2 regions of the Sphingobium sp. BHU LFT2 genome follow, and region 2 is predicted to be linked to the other one. Evidence: riboswitches for the same ligand, from Rfam matches in the RefSeq annotation. Region 2 holds a riboswitch; the other holds the start of a gene.

Region 1 (7,384 bases), on a different contig from region 2:
ATCCGCCTCGACATAGCTGCCGCCCGCCTGCACCCGGCGGAAGGTCGCCCAGACCTGGCGCAGGATCATGAGGTTCATGATCGCGATGGCGAACAGGAAGGTGGCGGAAATCAGCGTCGCCACCACGCCGCCGGCAGCGCGGAACCGCTCCAGCCCGGCCAGCGCACTGACCGCATAGGCGAGGCCCAGCGCGGCGATCAGCACGATCGCGCTATGGCCGATCGCGAACCACAGGCCCACGGTCAGCGGCCGCTGCCCATCCTGCATCAGCTTGCGCGTCACATTGTCGATCGCGGCGATATGATCGGCATCGACCGCATGGCGCAGGCCAAGGCCCCAGGCGAGCAGGGCCGTGCCCATCATCACCGGTCGGTCGCCGAACAGGGCGAAGGCCCAGCCCCAGACGGCCAGATTGGCAAGGACGAGCGCCGCGATCAGCGGCACGCTGCGTCGCCGAAGCGACGCCTGCAAAGGGGTGGCGGTCATGCGGTTTCTCCGATCAGGGGCCGCACGGCGCAGGCGCGCCGCCGGCGATTGCGGACGCGGCGCAGATCACGCCGCAGCTTGGAAAGGCCCATCCATGTGCCGGTGCCGCAGACCAACGTGACCATGGCGAGCAGCGGCAGGACGATGATGTCCCACCAGGGGCGGGTGCGCAGCAGCGGGAAGTCGAGCCGGTGCAGCCCGTCCTGCAACCAGCGGAAGGCGCGGCCATTGCGGTCGAAGGCGCGGATCAGACGGCCGGACGCGGGATCGACATAGAGGCGTGTCGCCTGATCATCGGCCAGGATGACGCGCCACACCGGCAGGGCGACGCTGGCCTTGTGGCCATAATAATAGGCGTCTTCCTGCCGCAGCAGGTCGAGCGAGGCGATCGACGGTCCATCCTGGAGCGCCGCGCGCAGGCCCGCTTCGGACAAAGCAGCGGATCGTCCGGCAGCGTCGAAGCGCTGCGCCTTGCCCGCCCGATCGATCGCCACCAGATGAACGGCACCGGCAACGGGCACCACCTCCAGCCGGACGCTTCCCTGCGGCAAGGCCGGCAGCGCCGCGATCGCCCGGCGCGCATCGCCCCAGGCGAAGTCGCCGTTCAGCCGCTGGCGCTCCGTCATCATCGCCTCGCTGTCCAGCAGGCCCCAGGGGTTCATCGACAACAGCCCGCTCGCCACCCAGGTCAGCGTCACTATGCCGAAGAACAGCCCGGCCATATGATGCCACCACCACAGGCCCCGATAGGGCGATCCAATGCTGCCGTCGCGGCGACGGCGCAGCCGGGCGATGCCGACCCACAGGCCGGTGATCGTGAGGAAGCAGCTGATCAGCGAGGTCCAGATGACGACCTGGCTCCACAGCGCGCCATCCTGTCGCAGGATCGTGGGATAGAGCCAGTGCGGCACCGCGCCGAGCCAGCCCCAGAAGCGCTGGAAGCGGGTGGTCAGCTGCACCACTTCCCCGCTCTTGCCCGAGACATAGACCTGCGTGCCGGCCGCATCGGCATAATCGACACGGTAGAGCGGCGCATTGCGGCGGAAGGTCTGGACCGTCCACTGGTCCATCTCCGTCTGCGCGACCTGCCCGACCGGGCCGGCAATGGCGCTGTTGCGGCCGAATTCGCGCGCGATCCTGTGGATATTTTGCGGATCGACCTGCTCGACCGGTTTCCCCGACGCCCAGTCATGGGTGCCGGCGGAGACCCGCATCTGCGGGATGGTTCGCGTCGGATCGAGCGCCGGCGTCACCCGCAATACGGGCCGCCCCGCCATCATCTCGATCCGGGCGGCGGACAGCATCATGGCGTCGGGCAACATCCCTGCCTGCCCCGGCGACAGATTGAGGGGCGTGAGCCCCCCAAGCTGCGCGGCCGGTGTCAGGCGCGGATAGTCGACATAGAGCATCACGAAGCCGGACAGGCACCACAGCGTCATGACGGCGCCGATGAGGATGCCCAGCCAGCGATGCAGCAGCAGGACCGGCCGCAACATGGTCAGAAGCTCAGGCCATAGCTGACCCGCAGCGTGCGCGGCACGCCCCGGTAGAAGTAGAGGAAGCGGCTGTTGCTGCCGTCCAATACCCCTGCATCGCTAACCGCCGAGCGATAGCCGGTGGAGGCGTAATCGCGGTCGAACAGATTTTCGACATTGATGCCGAACCGGTTGCGCCGCGCCTGATCCAGCCACAGATGCGCGCCCGCATCGACCACGGCATAATTGCCATAGTTCATCCGGCCAAAACCCGATGCGGTCGACCAGACATCGCCCACCCAATTGGCCGACAGATTGGCGCCGAAGCGGCCCGTTTCCGGCGCATAGACGATCGCGGCGCGACCATATTGCTCCGGATTGCGATCGCGCTGCACCGAACTGCCCTGATTGCGGACACGCGACCAGGTGTAGCTGGCCGACAGGCCCCAGCCACCGGTCAAATTCGCGTTCAGCTCCAGCTCGGCGCCCCTGGCCCGCACCTTGTCGCTGACGTTGATATAGGTGCCTTCCGGAAAGGCCGGATCGTCATAGGTGGTGTCGATCAGGTCGGTGATGCGCCGGTTGAACCAGGTCGCCTTCCACCGGATCGCGCCGCCGGCCAGCGCACCGCCCAGCGCGGCGTTGAGGTTCAGGCTTTCCTCGGGCTTCAGGTTCGGGTTGCCGACCTCGCAACAGGGATCATTGCCATAAAGCTGCGAGGCGTCGGGCAGCACGAAGGAGGTGCCGCCATTGGCCTCCACGAACAGCGCGTCGCTGACATCATAGCGGCCCGAGACGTTCCAGATCGTTTTTTCCGATCCCTTCGCCTTGTTGTAGCGCAGGCCCGCGGCGATCCGTCCCTTGCTCGACAATTCGTCATTGGTGCGCAGCTGGAAGATGCCGGCATGGACCTGTTCATCGGTCGGCGCGATCAGCAGGACGTCGTCGCGGCCGTTGAAGCTCTGGAAATCATAGCCGATCAGCGTGTCGATGCCGCGCAGCATATTGAGCTGCACCACCGCGCTGCCGCCATAATCCTGATACCCCCAGAAGGTGCCGGCAGGGTAGATGACCTGCGGCGGGCCGGCGGGCACGGGGTTGCGGATCTGGACATAGGCGGTCTTCCAGTCGTGGAAATAGCCCTTAAGGAAGAATTGCACGCCATCCTCGCCGGTATAGTCGAGGCGCAGGCTGGCCACCTCCTCATTGCGGTCGTTGCGGCTTTCCTTGGTCCGGGTCGCGCTGATATTGTCGAGATCGGCCTTGGTGTGCTGGTAGAGCGCGTTGAGGCGCAGGTCCGGCGCGATATCATATTGATATTTGATGCCCGCCGACCAGAGATCATAGCCGCGCGCGCGATCGGTCGCGCTGGGCTGCATCACGTCATAGGGACGATAGCCGTCCGACTGGCTACGATTGGCCCAGACCACGAAGCGATGCTGGCCGATCGCGCCGCGAACATAGCCATCCAGACTGGTGCCGGCAAAGCTGTCGAGGCTGGCATTGACCTGGCCGCCCAGATCGTCGCTAAAATCGCGGGTAACGACATTGATGACACCGGCCGCCGCCTGCGTGCCGTAGAACAGGCTTTCGCCGCCTTTCAGCACCTCGATCCGCTCGATCATGCTGGCGGCCATGGTGTCATTGGGCGACGTGCCGCCATAGAGGCGGTTGTTCAGGCGAATGCCGTCCATCGTCCACAGCACATCCTTGGTGCGCGAACCCTGAAGCGCGATGTCGACATAGCTGAACGGCCCGGACTGCGACCGGATGAACAGGCCCGGCACCGCTTCGAGCGCGCGGGCGGTATCGATCGCGGCGGCATCGCGGATCTGCGTGTCGGTGACGATCTCGATCGCATGGCCATAGCGCGACAGCTGCTGCGGCAGCGTCTCTTCCAGGCTGGTGCCGGTGACGACGATGCTGTCACCCTCTCCTTCATCGGCCAGAGCCGGCGATGCAAAGGCGAGCGAAAGGGCCAAGGCGGCCCGCGAAACGATAATGGACTTCATATATTCCCCCATCCGGCGCCGCGTTCGACGGGCGGGGGCAACCTTCACGAGCGGCACGCGCGCGAACGTCCGACACACGCGCCGGCCGGGCGCCCATGGGCAACCGACGCGCGTCGTCGCAGCGGCCCCAGCCGCTCGTTCGTCGCTCAGACGGAAGTTACCGTGCCGCGGCCATCCCCTGGACCAAGGCAAGAGCGACCAGACGCCGGCAGGTCTCCTGGCTCACGGGTCATCGCTTGATGCACGGCCTTCCCAGGCCTCGCAGGATTTAGCGTCCGGCCCAGTGGCTGGCGGATCGGTCATTCTGCCGTCCGCACATATGCATCGCGCTCACCGCTTACAGTTGCAGGGACAGCTGCGGATTTGGACGACACCCTGCATGAGAGGGCCATCCGCACCGCATTCCCTATTAAGCCCCTTTCGGGACACCGGCGCGATCATGATCCCATGCCGTGCGGCGCAGGATCGGCGGGATCGATAATCGAATATCAGGCGGCCTGCAAGCGCCTCTCAGAACCAGGCGCGCAGGCCGATCACCAGGCTGGTGGCCGACGGCTTCTCGCCGACGGCACGGGCATGGTCGGCCGTATCGCCCAGCTTGCGCTCCCAATTCACACCGACATAGGGCGCGAATTCGCGGGCGATCTCGTAGCGCAGCCGCAGCCCAAGCTCGATATCGGACGGGCCGGCGCCGATCCCCAGTTCGGGCACATGCTGCGCCGCCAGATTGAACTCGGCGGCGGGCTGCAGGATCAGTCGCTGGGTGATACGCTGGTCATAGCTCGCCTCCAGCCGCAGATGGGCGTCGCCCCTGGTCGACAGGAAGGCTTCGGCCCCGACCTCGAACCAGTAGGGTGCCAGGCCATCAATGCCGATCACCGCATAGCTGCGGTCCGGCCCTTCGCCGAAATCCTGCCGCACGCCCGCCTGCAGGTTGAACCAGGGGTCGATCGCCCGGCTGTAGAGCGCCTGAACCTCGGCCCGTTCGAGCGATCCGCCGAACCTCCCTTCACCCTCGCTCTTGACCGCGAAGCGGTTGATGTCGCCGCCGATCCAGCCCTCGCCTTCCCAAGCATAGCCATCCGCGCCCTTGCCGGCGCGATATTCCAGCCGATCGAACATCCATTGCGAATAGGTCATGCCGCCCCCTTCCGCGATCATCGCCGCGCGGGCGCGGGCCATGGCAGCGGGGTCATAGAGCGCGTCGGCGGCATGATCGGTCGGCACCGGCGGGGCCGTGCCCTGTGGGATCGCAGCATCGGTGGTGGGCATACTGTGGCCCATCGCGCCATGGTCCATCTGGCTATGGTCCATGGTCTGGGCCTGCACCGGCGCAGCGGCGGCGAGCAGCAGGAGCGCGATCAGCTTCATGCCGCGTCCTCCCCATGGCGGACCGTCACGACCCGCATCATCCCGGCATGCATGTGCATCAGCATATGGCAGTGGAAGGCCCAGTCGCCCAGCGCATCGGCGGTGAGGTCGAAGCTGACCTTGCCGCCGGGCAGCACATTCACCGTATGCTTGCGCGGATTATGCGCCGCCTCGCCGGTCACCAGTTCGAAGAAATGACCATGCAGATGGATGGGATGCGGCATCATCGTGTCGTTGATCAGGGTCACGCGCACCCGTTCCATATGGCGGAAGGCGATCGGCTCGGCCCCTTCGGACAGCTTCACCCCATCGAACGACCACATATATCGTTCCATGTTCGCGGTCAGGTGGATGTCGAGCGATCGGCTCGGCGTGCGCAGGTCCGTGTTCGCTGTCAGCGATCGCAGATCGGCATAGGTCAGCACGCGATGATCGACATCCTCCAGCCCCGTCGGCCGGTCGGCGGTGCGATCGGCCGGCATCGGCGACAGGGTAGCGACGCCCGGCCCCATTTTCACGCCGGGCGCGACCGACTTGTCGCGCATCTTCATGCTGTGGCCGGACATGCTTTCATTGGCCGGCTGGCTGAGGTCGATCACGCCGCCATGGCCCATATCCATGCCGCCCATGTCCATGCCCATGTCCTTCATGCCTAGCAGCGGCCGGACGCGCCGGGCCGGCACCGGCGCGACCATGCCGAGCTGCGGCGCCAGCGTCGCGCGGACCAGGCCCGACCGGTCGATCGCCTCGGCAATCAGGGCATAGGGCTTCGCCTCGCCGGGCTGGACGATCACGTCATAGGTTTCGGCAATGCCGATCTGGAACTCGTCGGTCTCGACCGGCTGCACATCCTGCCCGTCGCATTGGATCACGGTCATCGGCAGGCCGGGCAGGCGGATATTGAAATTGGTCATCGCCGACGCGTTGATGATGCGCAGCCGCACCCGCTCGCCCGGCGCGAACAGGCCGGTCCAGTTCTCGGCCGTGCCCATGCCGTTCACCAGATAGCTGTAGGTGGCGCCGGTGACGTCGGAAATATCGGTCGGGTCCATGCGCATCGCGCCCCAGTCGATCCGGTCCTTGAGACCCTGATCCTTCCCCGCCAGCAACCCGGTCAGCGTCTGGCGCTGCATGTTGTAATAGCCGCCCATCTGCTTCAGCCTTTGCAGCAGCCTGTGCGGGTGGACCGGGCTCCAGTCGGCGAGCAGGATCACATGCTCCCGGTCATAGGCCACCGGATCGGGGCCGGCGGGATCGATGATGATCGGCCCGTAAAGGCCCATCGCCTCCTGCATGCCCGAATGGCTGTGATACCAGTAGGTGCCTGCCTGCCGCACCGGAAAGCGATAAATGAAGGTCTCGCCCGGCATGATGCCGGGGAAGCTGATGCCCGGCACGCCGTCCATTTGGAAGGGCAGGATCAGCCCATGCCAGTGGATCGAGCTATCCTCTTTCAGCCGGTTGGTGACGGCGATGTTGACATTCTGCCCCTCGCGCAGGCGGATGAGCGGTGCCGGTGTGCCACCATTGACGCTGATCGCATGGGCCGATCGGCCGCCGGTCGCAAAATGCCCGTCGCCGATGCTGAGCGCGATCGTCTCGCCCGACAGCGCGCCCTGCGCCGCGCCATGCGTGCCGGTGGCGGCCCAGCCCGGCAAGGCCTGCACCAGTGCAAGCGCGGCGCCCCCCCGGATCAGGCTGCGGCGGGCGAGTGGGAGGGAAGGCAGATCGGTCATGTCCCTCTATACGCGCGCCGCGTCGCTTTCCCTCAACATCTCCTGCAATTGCAGGCGGGCACGGTAGAGGCGGGTTTCCACCGCCTTTTCGGTGACGCCCAATATCTGCGCGACCTCGGCCTGGCTCATGCCCTCGATCCCGCGCAGCAAAACCACCTCGCGCAGCGCCACCGGCAGCGCCGCCACCGCCGCCTCGATCCGGGCGACGCCGGCGCGGGACTGGGCCGCCTGCTCGGGATCGGGCGCGGCGTCGGCGACATGGGCCGCGTCCTCGATCGGCCGGGCGAAGCTGAAGAAGCGGCGG
Region 2 (7,384 bases):
GGGTCAGGATGTGGCGAGCGACGTCGAGCTGTTCCATGAGGATGACGAGGGTTTCCGCGTCTCGATCGGCCTCACATCCTCGGAAAAATGGATCGTCATCGCGACCGGCGACCATGTGACCAGCGAAGCCTGGCTGGTGCCCGCCGACAATCCGACCGCAACGCCGCTGCTCGTCGCCGCGCGCCAGGCCGGCCGCGAATATGATGTCGATGAGCATGAGGGCACGCTCTATATCAAGACCAACGACACCCATCCCAATTTCCGGCTGGTGAAGGCGTCGCTCGACGCGCCCGACCAGTGGGATGAGGTGATCGGCGCCGACGCGCATTTCTACCTGACCGATTTCACCCTGTTCAAGACCTTCTACGTCACCGAAGGGCGGCAGGACGGGCTCGACCAGATCGAGCTGCGCGATTATGCGACCCATGCGGCAAAGCGCATTCCATTCCCGGAAGCCAGCTATTCGGCGAGTCTCGACGACAATCCCGAATATGAGGTGACGAAGCTGCGCATCGGTTATGAATCGATGGTCACGCCCGACACCATCTATGATTATCATCTGGCAACGGGTGAGCTGGAGGTGTTGAAGGTCCAGGAAATTCCCTCGGGCTATGACGCCAGCCGTTATGCCACCGAGCGGCTGATGATCCCGGCGCGCGACGGCACGCAGATTCCGGTGTCGATCGTCTATCCCGCGGATTTCCCCCGCGACGGCAGCGCGCCGCTGCACCTCTATGGCTATGGCGCCTATGGCCTGGCGATGGAGCCGGGTTTCTCGACCAGCCGCCTGTCGCTGCTGGATCGCGGCTTTGCCTTTGCCATCGCCCATATTCGCGGCGGCGACGATATGGGCCAGCAATGGTATCTGGACGGCAAGCTCGACAAGCGCACCAACACCTTCACCGATTTCGTCGATGTTGCGAAGGGGCTGATCGATCTTGGCTATTCTGCCAGGGGCAGGATCAGCATTTCGGGCGGATCGGCCGGCGGCGAGCTGATGGGCGCGGTCATCAACTCCGACCCCGACCTGTGGGGCGCGGTGGTGGCGCATGTGCCGTTCGTCGATGTGCTCAACACCATGCTGGACGAAACGCTGCCACTGACGCCGGGCGAATGGCCCGAATGGGGCAATCCGATCGAGGATGAGGCCGCATTCCGCACCATCCAGTCCTATGACCCTTACACCCATGTCACCGCGCAACATTATCCGCCGCTGATGGTGACTGCCGGGCTGAACGATCCGCGCGTCACCTATTGGGAGCCGGCCAAATGGGTGGCAAAGCTGCGCGCCACCAAGACCGACAAGAATATCCTGCTGCTCAAGACCAATATGGGCGCGGGCCATGGTGGCAAGTCGGGCCGGTTCGAGAGCCTGCACGAGACCGCCGAGGAATTTGCGTTCATCCTGTGGCAGCTGGGAGTGGAAGGCTGATGGCGTCGAGCTTCACCAAGCAGTTCACCGCGCGGCCCGAGCATATCGATGTGCTGGGCCATGTGAACAATGCGGTGTGGGTGCAGTGGATGGAGCAATTGTCGGTCGAACATTGGATGACCGATGCCGACCCGGCCCATGTCGACGCCTATATCTGGGTCGTGACCCGGCATGAGGTCGATTATCGCGGCAACGTGACCGAGGGCGATGTCGTATCGGGCCGCACCTGGATACCGGAAGGGCCGCGCGGCGCGCGGTTCGACCGGCTGATCGAGTTCACCGGACCGGACGGCAAGGTGAAGGTGTCGGCGAAATCCACCTGGGCGATGATCGACAAGGAAAGCGGCCGGCTGATGCGGGTGCCGGCCGAGGTAGCCGCCAACTTCATCGAGGGCTGAGCCGGCCCAGCTTCAGCGGGCGCTGACGGCCTGGGAGAGGGCGCGTGCCGCCTGCACATAGGCCGGTCCGCCGCACACGGTCCAGGCCTGGGGCAGGCTGATGCGCGCTATGTCGCGCAGCACGGGATGGTGCAGCATTTCGGTGCCCTGGTCGGTGATCCGGTCGGTGGCGCTCTCGACGATCAGATAGTCGGGCCGGGCGGCGACCATCTCCTCCAGGCTGACCTGCGCGATCGCCGGCTTGCCAAGGTCGGCGGCCAGGTTGCGCAGCCCCGCCCGCGTCATCAGGTCGTCGACCAGCGTGCCGGTGCCGGTCATGTAGCCGCGCCGCTGATAATAGGCCGCGATCTTCTGTTTGGGGGCGCGGGGCAGGGCGGCCAGATCCCGGTCCATCCGCGCGATCATTGCTTCGCCCCGGTCGGTATGGCCAATGGCCTGCGCCACGGTGCGGATCGACGCGACGATATCGGCATAGCTGTCCGCGCTTTTGAGGTCGACGGCGGGATAATGCTGGGCCTTGAGGATCGCGATCGCCGGATTGCGCCGCGCCGGCATGCCGATCACCAGATCGGGATTGGTTGCCAAAATCTGCTCGGCCGATCCATCGAGGATGGGCAGGCCCTTCGTTACGGCAGCCACCGCCGACATCTGCCGATCGCCGGCATTATGGGTCAGCCCGGCAATCTGGTCGCGATCGGCCAGCGCGACCAGCAACTGGTCGGCGCACAGGTTGAGCGACACGATCCGTTGCGGACGTTTGCTTGCATTGGCAGGCTGGCGAGCGGTAGCCGCCCATAATGTAGCGCCGCCGATCAGGGCGATCATCAGGGCGATCATTCCCTTGCCGGGGCCGATGGACGCAAATATCCGCATGGCCACCTCCCTTAGCCGGCGCGCTCCGCCAGGCAAGGAAGATTGACGCTCCAGTCGGGCTCGCCTATCGCCCGGACTGCGACAGGTTCCCCGGCAACGGGGATGAAAAGGGAATGGGGTTCAAGACCCCGGCTGCCCCTGCAACTGTGAGCGGCGAGCCTTTGTGCCACATGCCATTGGGACCACAAGGTTCTGAGAAGGCGGCATGAATCAGCGATGACCCGCGAGCCAGGAGACCTGCCCGTCGCGGTCGTCCTTCGCGCGGACAGGGTGTGCCGAGCGGACGGGGGTGAACCCGCGTGGCGACAGGTGGACCGCAAATTGCGGGGACCATGTCGCGCCCGGCCGGGCACCGATATCGTCCCTGGGATGCGGTCCCTCGTCCGGGGGCCTGCATGTTCAAATATCTGACTTTCTGTTCTTTCCTTCTCTCTACCACCGCCTTCGCCGAAGAGGCGCAGCAGGCGCCGCCGCCCGATGCGGCCGCCGATGCCGGGGCATCCTCGATCCTCGTCACCGCTACCCGCATCGCCACGCCGGCCGATCAAGTGTCGTCTTCCGTCACCGTGCTCGACAAGGCGGCGATCGACCGGGCGCAGGATCTGGGCGTCACCGAATTGCTGCTGCGCACGCCCGGCGTCAGCATGTCGCGCAACGGCGGCTATGGCACGGCGACATCGCTGCGCATCCGCGGCGCGGAATCCGACCAGACCGTGGTTGTGATCGACGGGGTGAAGCTCAACGATCCCTCCTCGGCCGGCGGCGGCTATAATTTCGCCAATCTGCTGGTCGGCGACGCCTCGCGGATCGAAGTGCTGCGCGGCCCCCAGTCGACCCTGTGGGGCAGCCAGGCGATCGGCGGCGTCGTTAATATCGTGACCGCCATGCCCGAAAAGGCGCTGGAGGGGAGTTTCGACATCGAAGCGGGATCGCGCGACACGGTCAGCGCCCGCGCGGCGCTGGGCGGCAAGACCGGCCCGGTCAGCTGGCGGATCGGCGGCCAGAGCTTCACCACCGACGGTATTTCCGCGATCAGCCCGGCCTTTGGCGGCAAGGAGAAGGACGGCTATACCAACCGCAGCGTCACCGGCCGGGTAGAGGTTGCGCTGGCGGACGGGATCAGCGCCGATCTGCGCGGCTATTATTCCGATGGTAAGGTCGATTTCGACGCCACCAGCGCGGACAGCCCCGCCTATGGCACCAATCGCGAATTTGTCGGCTATGCCGGCCTTAACGTCGCACTGCTCGACGGCCGCTTCCGCAACCGTTTCGGCTATGGCTATACCGACACCGATCGCGACAATTACGACCCGCGCAACCCGCGCAAGCAGACGTTCGACGCGGCGGGGCGCAACCAGCGGCTGGAATATCAGGGTAGCTTCGCGATCGCCGACGGCTGGACCGCGCTGTTCGGGGTGGAGAATGAGAATAGCCGCTTCCGCAGCGTGTCGCCTTCGGCGTCGCTTTCGGTGCCGATTCCCGACCCGGCCCGCGGCAAGGCGGAGATCACCAGCGTCTATGGCCAGCTCAATGCCCAGCCGATTACGGGCCTGACCCTGACCGGCGGGCTGCGCTACGACGATCATAACCGCTATGGCGGCCGGACCCTCTTTTCCGCCGGTGGCGTCTGGGCGCTGCCGACCGGGACGGTGCTGCGCGCCAGCTATGGCGAGGGGTTCAAGGCGCCGACCCTCTATCAGCTCTTTTCCGAATATGGGAATCAGGCGCTCGATCCCGAACGCGCCCATGGCTGGGAAGCGGGCGCGGAGCAGCGTTTCTTTGGCGAGAAACTGCGACTGGGTGCGACCTGGTTTGATCGGACCACGACCGACCAGATCATCTATAATAGCTGTTCCTCCAGTTCGACCGATCCGCTCTGCTTCACGCCCGGCACCACCACCCGCCGTTATGGCTATTATCTCAATGTCGCGCGCGCCAAGGCGCATGGGATAGAGGCGCAGGTGGCGGTCGAGCCGGTCAAGGGGCTGACCATTGACGGCAATTATAGCTGGACCGTGGCGGAGGATCGTTCGGAGGACACTGCGAACGAAGGCAATTGGCTGCCGCGCCGGCCGCGCAACAGCGCCAATGGTTCGATCAGCTATGCCTGGCCCTTCGGCCTCACCACCGGCGCGGCGCTGCGCTGGTCCGGCCACAGCTATGACAATGCGGCCAACACCACCCGGCTGGACGATTATACATTGGTCGACTTGCGCGCCGAATATGCGTTCACCCCGGCGTTGCGCCTGTTCACCCGCGTCGAGAATCTCTTCGACGAGAACTACATGACGGCCTATCGCTATGGCACGCTCGGCCGCAGCATCTATGCCGGCTTCCGGGGGCGCTTCTGATGCTGCGCCCCGTCGAACCCGGCCCCGCCATCGTCGCCTGCAGCACCTGCCGCCATTCGGCCGAAGCACGGGAGGACGGGGAGGGCGTGCGCGGCGGGGCACGGCTGGCGCAGGCACTGCGCAGCGTGCAGGCCTCCGACCCGCGCTATGCCACCGTCGCGGTGCAGGACATGCCCTGCCTGTTCGCCTGCCAGGATCATTGCACCGTCCATCTGCGCGCACCGGGCAAGGTCGGCTATGTAATGGGGCGGTTCACCCCGGATGCCGATGCGGCGCGCGCGATCCTCGATTACGCCATTGCCTATGCCGCCAGCGAGCATGGCCGCGTCGCCTTTCGCGAATGGCCCGAAGGCGTGAAGGGCCATTTCATCACCCGTACCCCGCCGGAAGGATTTGTCGTCGAATGAGCTTCGCCTCGATCACCGATTTCGAAAATGCCCTGGCCAACCTGCCGCCGGCCGAGGAACTGGCGAGCGCGGCAGCACGCGCGCGGCAGGCCGAACTGACCAAGCCATTGGGGGCGCTCGGCCGGCTGGAGGATGTTGCGATCTTCATGGCGAGTTGGCAGGGGCGCGCGGTGCCGCGCCTGAAGCGGGCGCGGGCCGCGATCTTTGCCGGCAATCATGGCTTCATCGTCCATGGCGTCAGCGCCTATCCGGCCGCCGTGACCGCGCAGATGGTCGCCAATTTCGCCGCCGGCGGCGCGGCGATCAATGCGCTGGCCGGTGTCGCCGGGCTGGAACTGGCGGTGCGATCGATCGATCTGGACCGGCCGACGGCGGACTTCACCATTGCCCCCGCCATGACAGAGGAGGAGTGCCTGACCGCGCTGTCGATCGGCGCGGCGGCGGCCGAAGAGGATCTGGACCTGCTGGTCGTGGGCGAGATGGGGATCGGCAATTCGACCGCCGCCGCAGCCCTGAGCGCGCGCAGCTTTGGCGGCGCGGTGCGTGACTGGGTTGGTCCCGGCACGGGCGTCGATGGCGAGGGGATTACGCGCAAGATCGCGACGATCGATCGCGCGCTCGCCTTCCATGCCGATGCGCCGGACAGCGCCTTCGAAACGCTGCGCCGGCTGGGCGGACGCGAACTGGCGGCGATTGCCGGCGCGGTGCTGCGCGCGCGCCAGCTGGGCGTGCCGGTGCTGCTCGACGGCTTCATCAGTTGCGCCGCGATCGCGCCGCTGGTGGCGCAGGTGCCGGCCTTTGCCGACCATTGCCTGGCAGGCCATTGCTCGGCCGAACCGGGCCATGGCCTGCTGCTGGAGCGGATGGGCCTTGAACCGCTGCTGCGCCTCGACATGCGGCTGGGGGAAGGGAGCGGCGCGGCGGTGGCGGCCAATATCGTCCGTGCAGCCGTAGCCGCGCATAGCGGCATGGCGACCTTTGCCGAGGCGGCGGTGTCGACCGCGACATGATGGGCATGCCGCTCCATCTGCTGCGGCATGGCGCGCCCGAGACGCCCGGCCTGTTGCTGGGGCGGACCGACAGCGTGCCGACGCGCGCAGGCATCGATGCCTGCTTGGCGCAGGCGGAGGGGCTGGAGATCGAGATGATCGTGACGTCCGACCTGCAGCGCGCCCGGCAGGCGGCGACGGCGATTGGCGAGCGCGCCGGCTTGCCGGTATGGGTTGATCCGCGCTGGCGGGAACTGGATTTCGGCATCTGGGATGGTCTGGCCCCGGCCGATGTCGATCCCGAGGCGCTTGCCCGTTTCTGGCAGGATCCCGATGGCTTCGCGCCGCCGGGCAGCGAAGGCTGGACGGCATTGCTGGGGCGGATCGCCGATGCGGTCGAGGATCTGCCGCGCGTCCCCACATTGGTCCTGACCCATGGCGGGGCGATGCGCGCGGCGCTGGCCCATCTGTGCGGGTTCAGCGTGCAGCAGAGCTGGAGCTTCGGCCTGCCCTATGCCGCCTTGCTGTCGCTGGAACGCTGGACCGGCGAACCGCCGCTCGCCCGCATCACGGGCCTGCGCCCATGAAGGGGCTGGTCCTTGCCATCCAGTTTCTGACCCGCCTGCCGATGCCGAAGGTGACAGCGAACGAGACAGACTTCGCACGGTCGATCCGATGGTTTCCGGCGGTCGGCGCGATTGTCGGTCTATCTGTCATGTTCGCTGTCAATCTTGGCGTTCGCATCGATCCCTGGATCGGGGCGCTGGCCGGGCTGCTCTGCTGGGTCGGCGTGACCGGGGCGCTGCATCTCGACGGGCTGGGCGACATCGCCGACGCCTGCGGCGCGGTGCATAAGGGGCGGGACCGGCTGCTGGCGGTGCTGGCCGACCCGCATGTCGGCAGTTTCGGTGTGGTGGCGATCGGCCTGCAACTG

What was found. Region 2 has a riboswitch for cobalamin ahead of JQK15_RS05295 (TonB-dependent receptor plug domain-containing protein). Riboswitches for the same ligand answer to the same signal wherever they lie in the genome.
Region 1: another riboswitch for cobalamin. It lies ahead of JQK15_RS14975 (TonB-dependent receptor plug domain-containing protein); the one in region 2 lies ahead of JQK15_RS05295 (TonB-dependent receptor plug domain-containing protein).

The regions. Positions count from the first base shown of each region.
Region 1 is NZ_JAFCGW010000007.1:99,370-106,753, reverse strand. It holds gene JQK15_RS14985 (HoxN/HupN/NixA family nickel/cobalt transporter) at 1-486, opposite strand, end outside; gene JQK15_RS14980 (PepSY-associated transmembrane domain-containing protein) at 483-1,982, opposite strand; gene JQK15_RS14975 (TonB-dependent receptor plug domain-containing protein) at 1,985-3,973, opposite strand; cobalamin riboswitch at 4,164-4,421, opposite strand; gene JQK15_RS14970 (copper resistance protein B) at 4,484-5,344, opposite strand; gene JQK15_RS14965 (copper resistance system multicopper oxidase) at 5,341-7,080, opposite strand; gene JQK15_RS14960 (RNA polymerase sigma factor) at 7,087-7,384, opposite strand, start outside.
Region 2 is NZ_JAFCGW010000001.1:1,055,158-1,062,541, reverse strand. It holds gene JQK15_RS05310 (S9 family peptidase) at 1-1,432, shown strand, start outside; gene JQK15_RS05305 (acyl-CoA thioesterase) at 1,432-1,830, shown strand; gene JQK15_RS05300 (ABC transporter substrate-binding protein) at 1,843-2,703, opposite strand; cobalamin riboswitch at 2,770-2,962, shown strand; gene JQK15_RS05295 (TonB-dependent receptor plug domain-containing protein) at 3,099-5,054, shown strand; gene JQK15_RS05290 (DUF1636 domain-containing protein) at 5,054-5,461, shown strand; gene cobT (nicotinate-nucleotide--dimethylbenzimidazole phosphoribosyltransferase) at 5,458-6,471, shown strand; gene JQK15_RS05280 (histidine phosphatase family protein) at 6,468-7,037, shown strand; gene cobS (adenosylcobinamide-GDP ribazoletransferase) at 7,034-7,384, shown strand, end outside.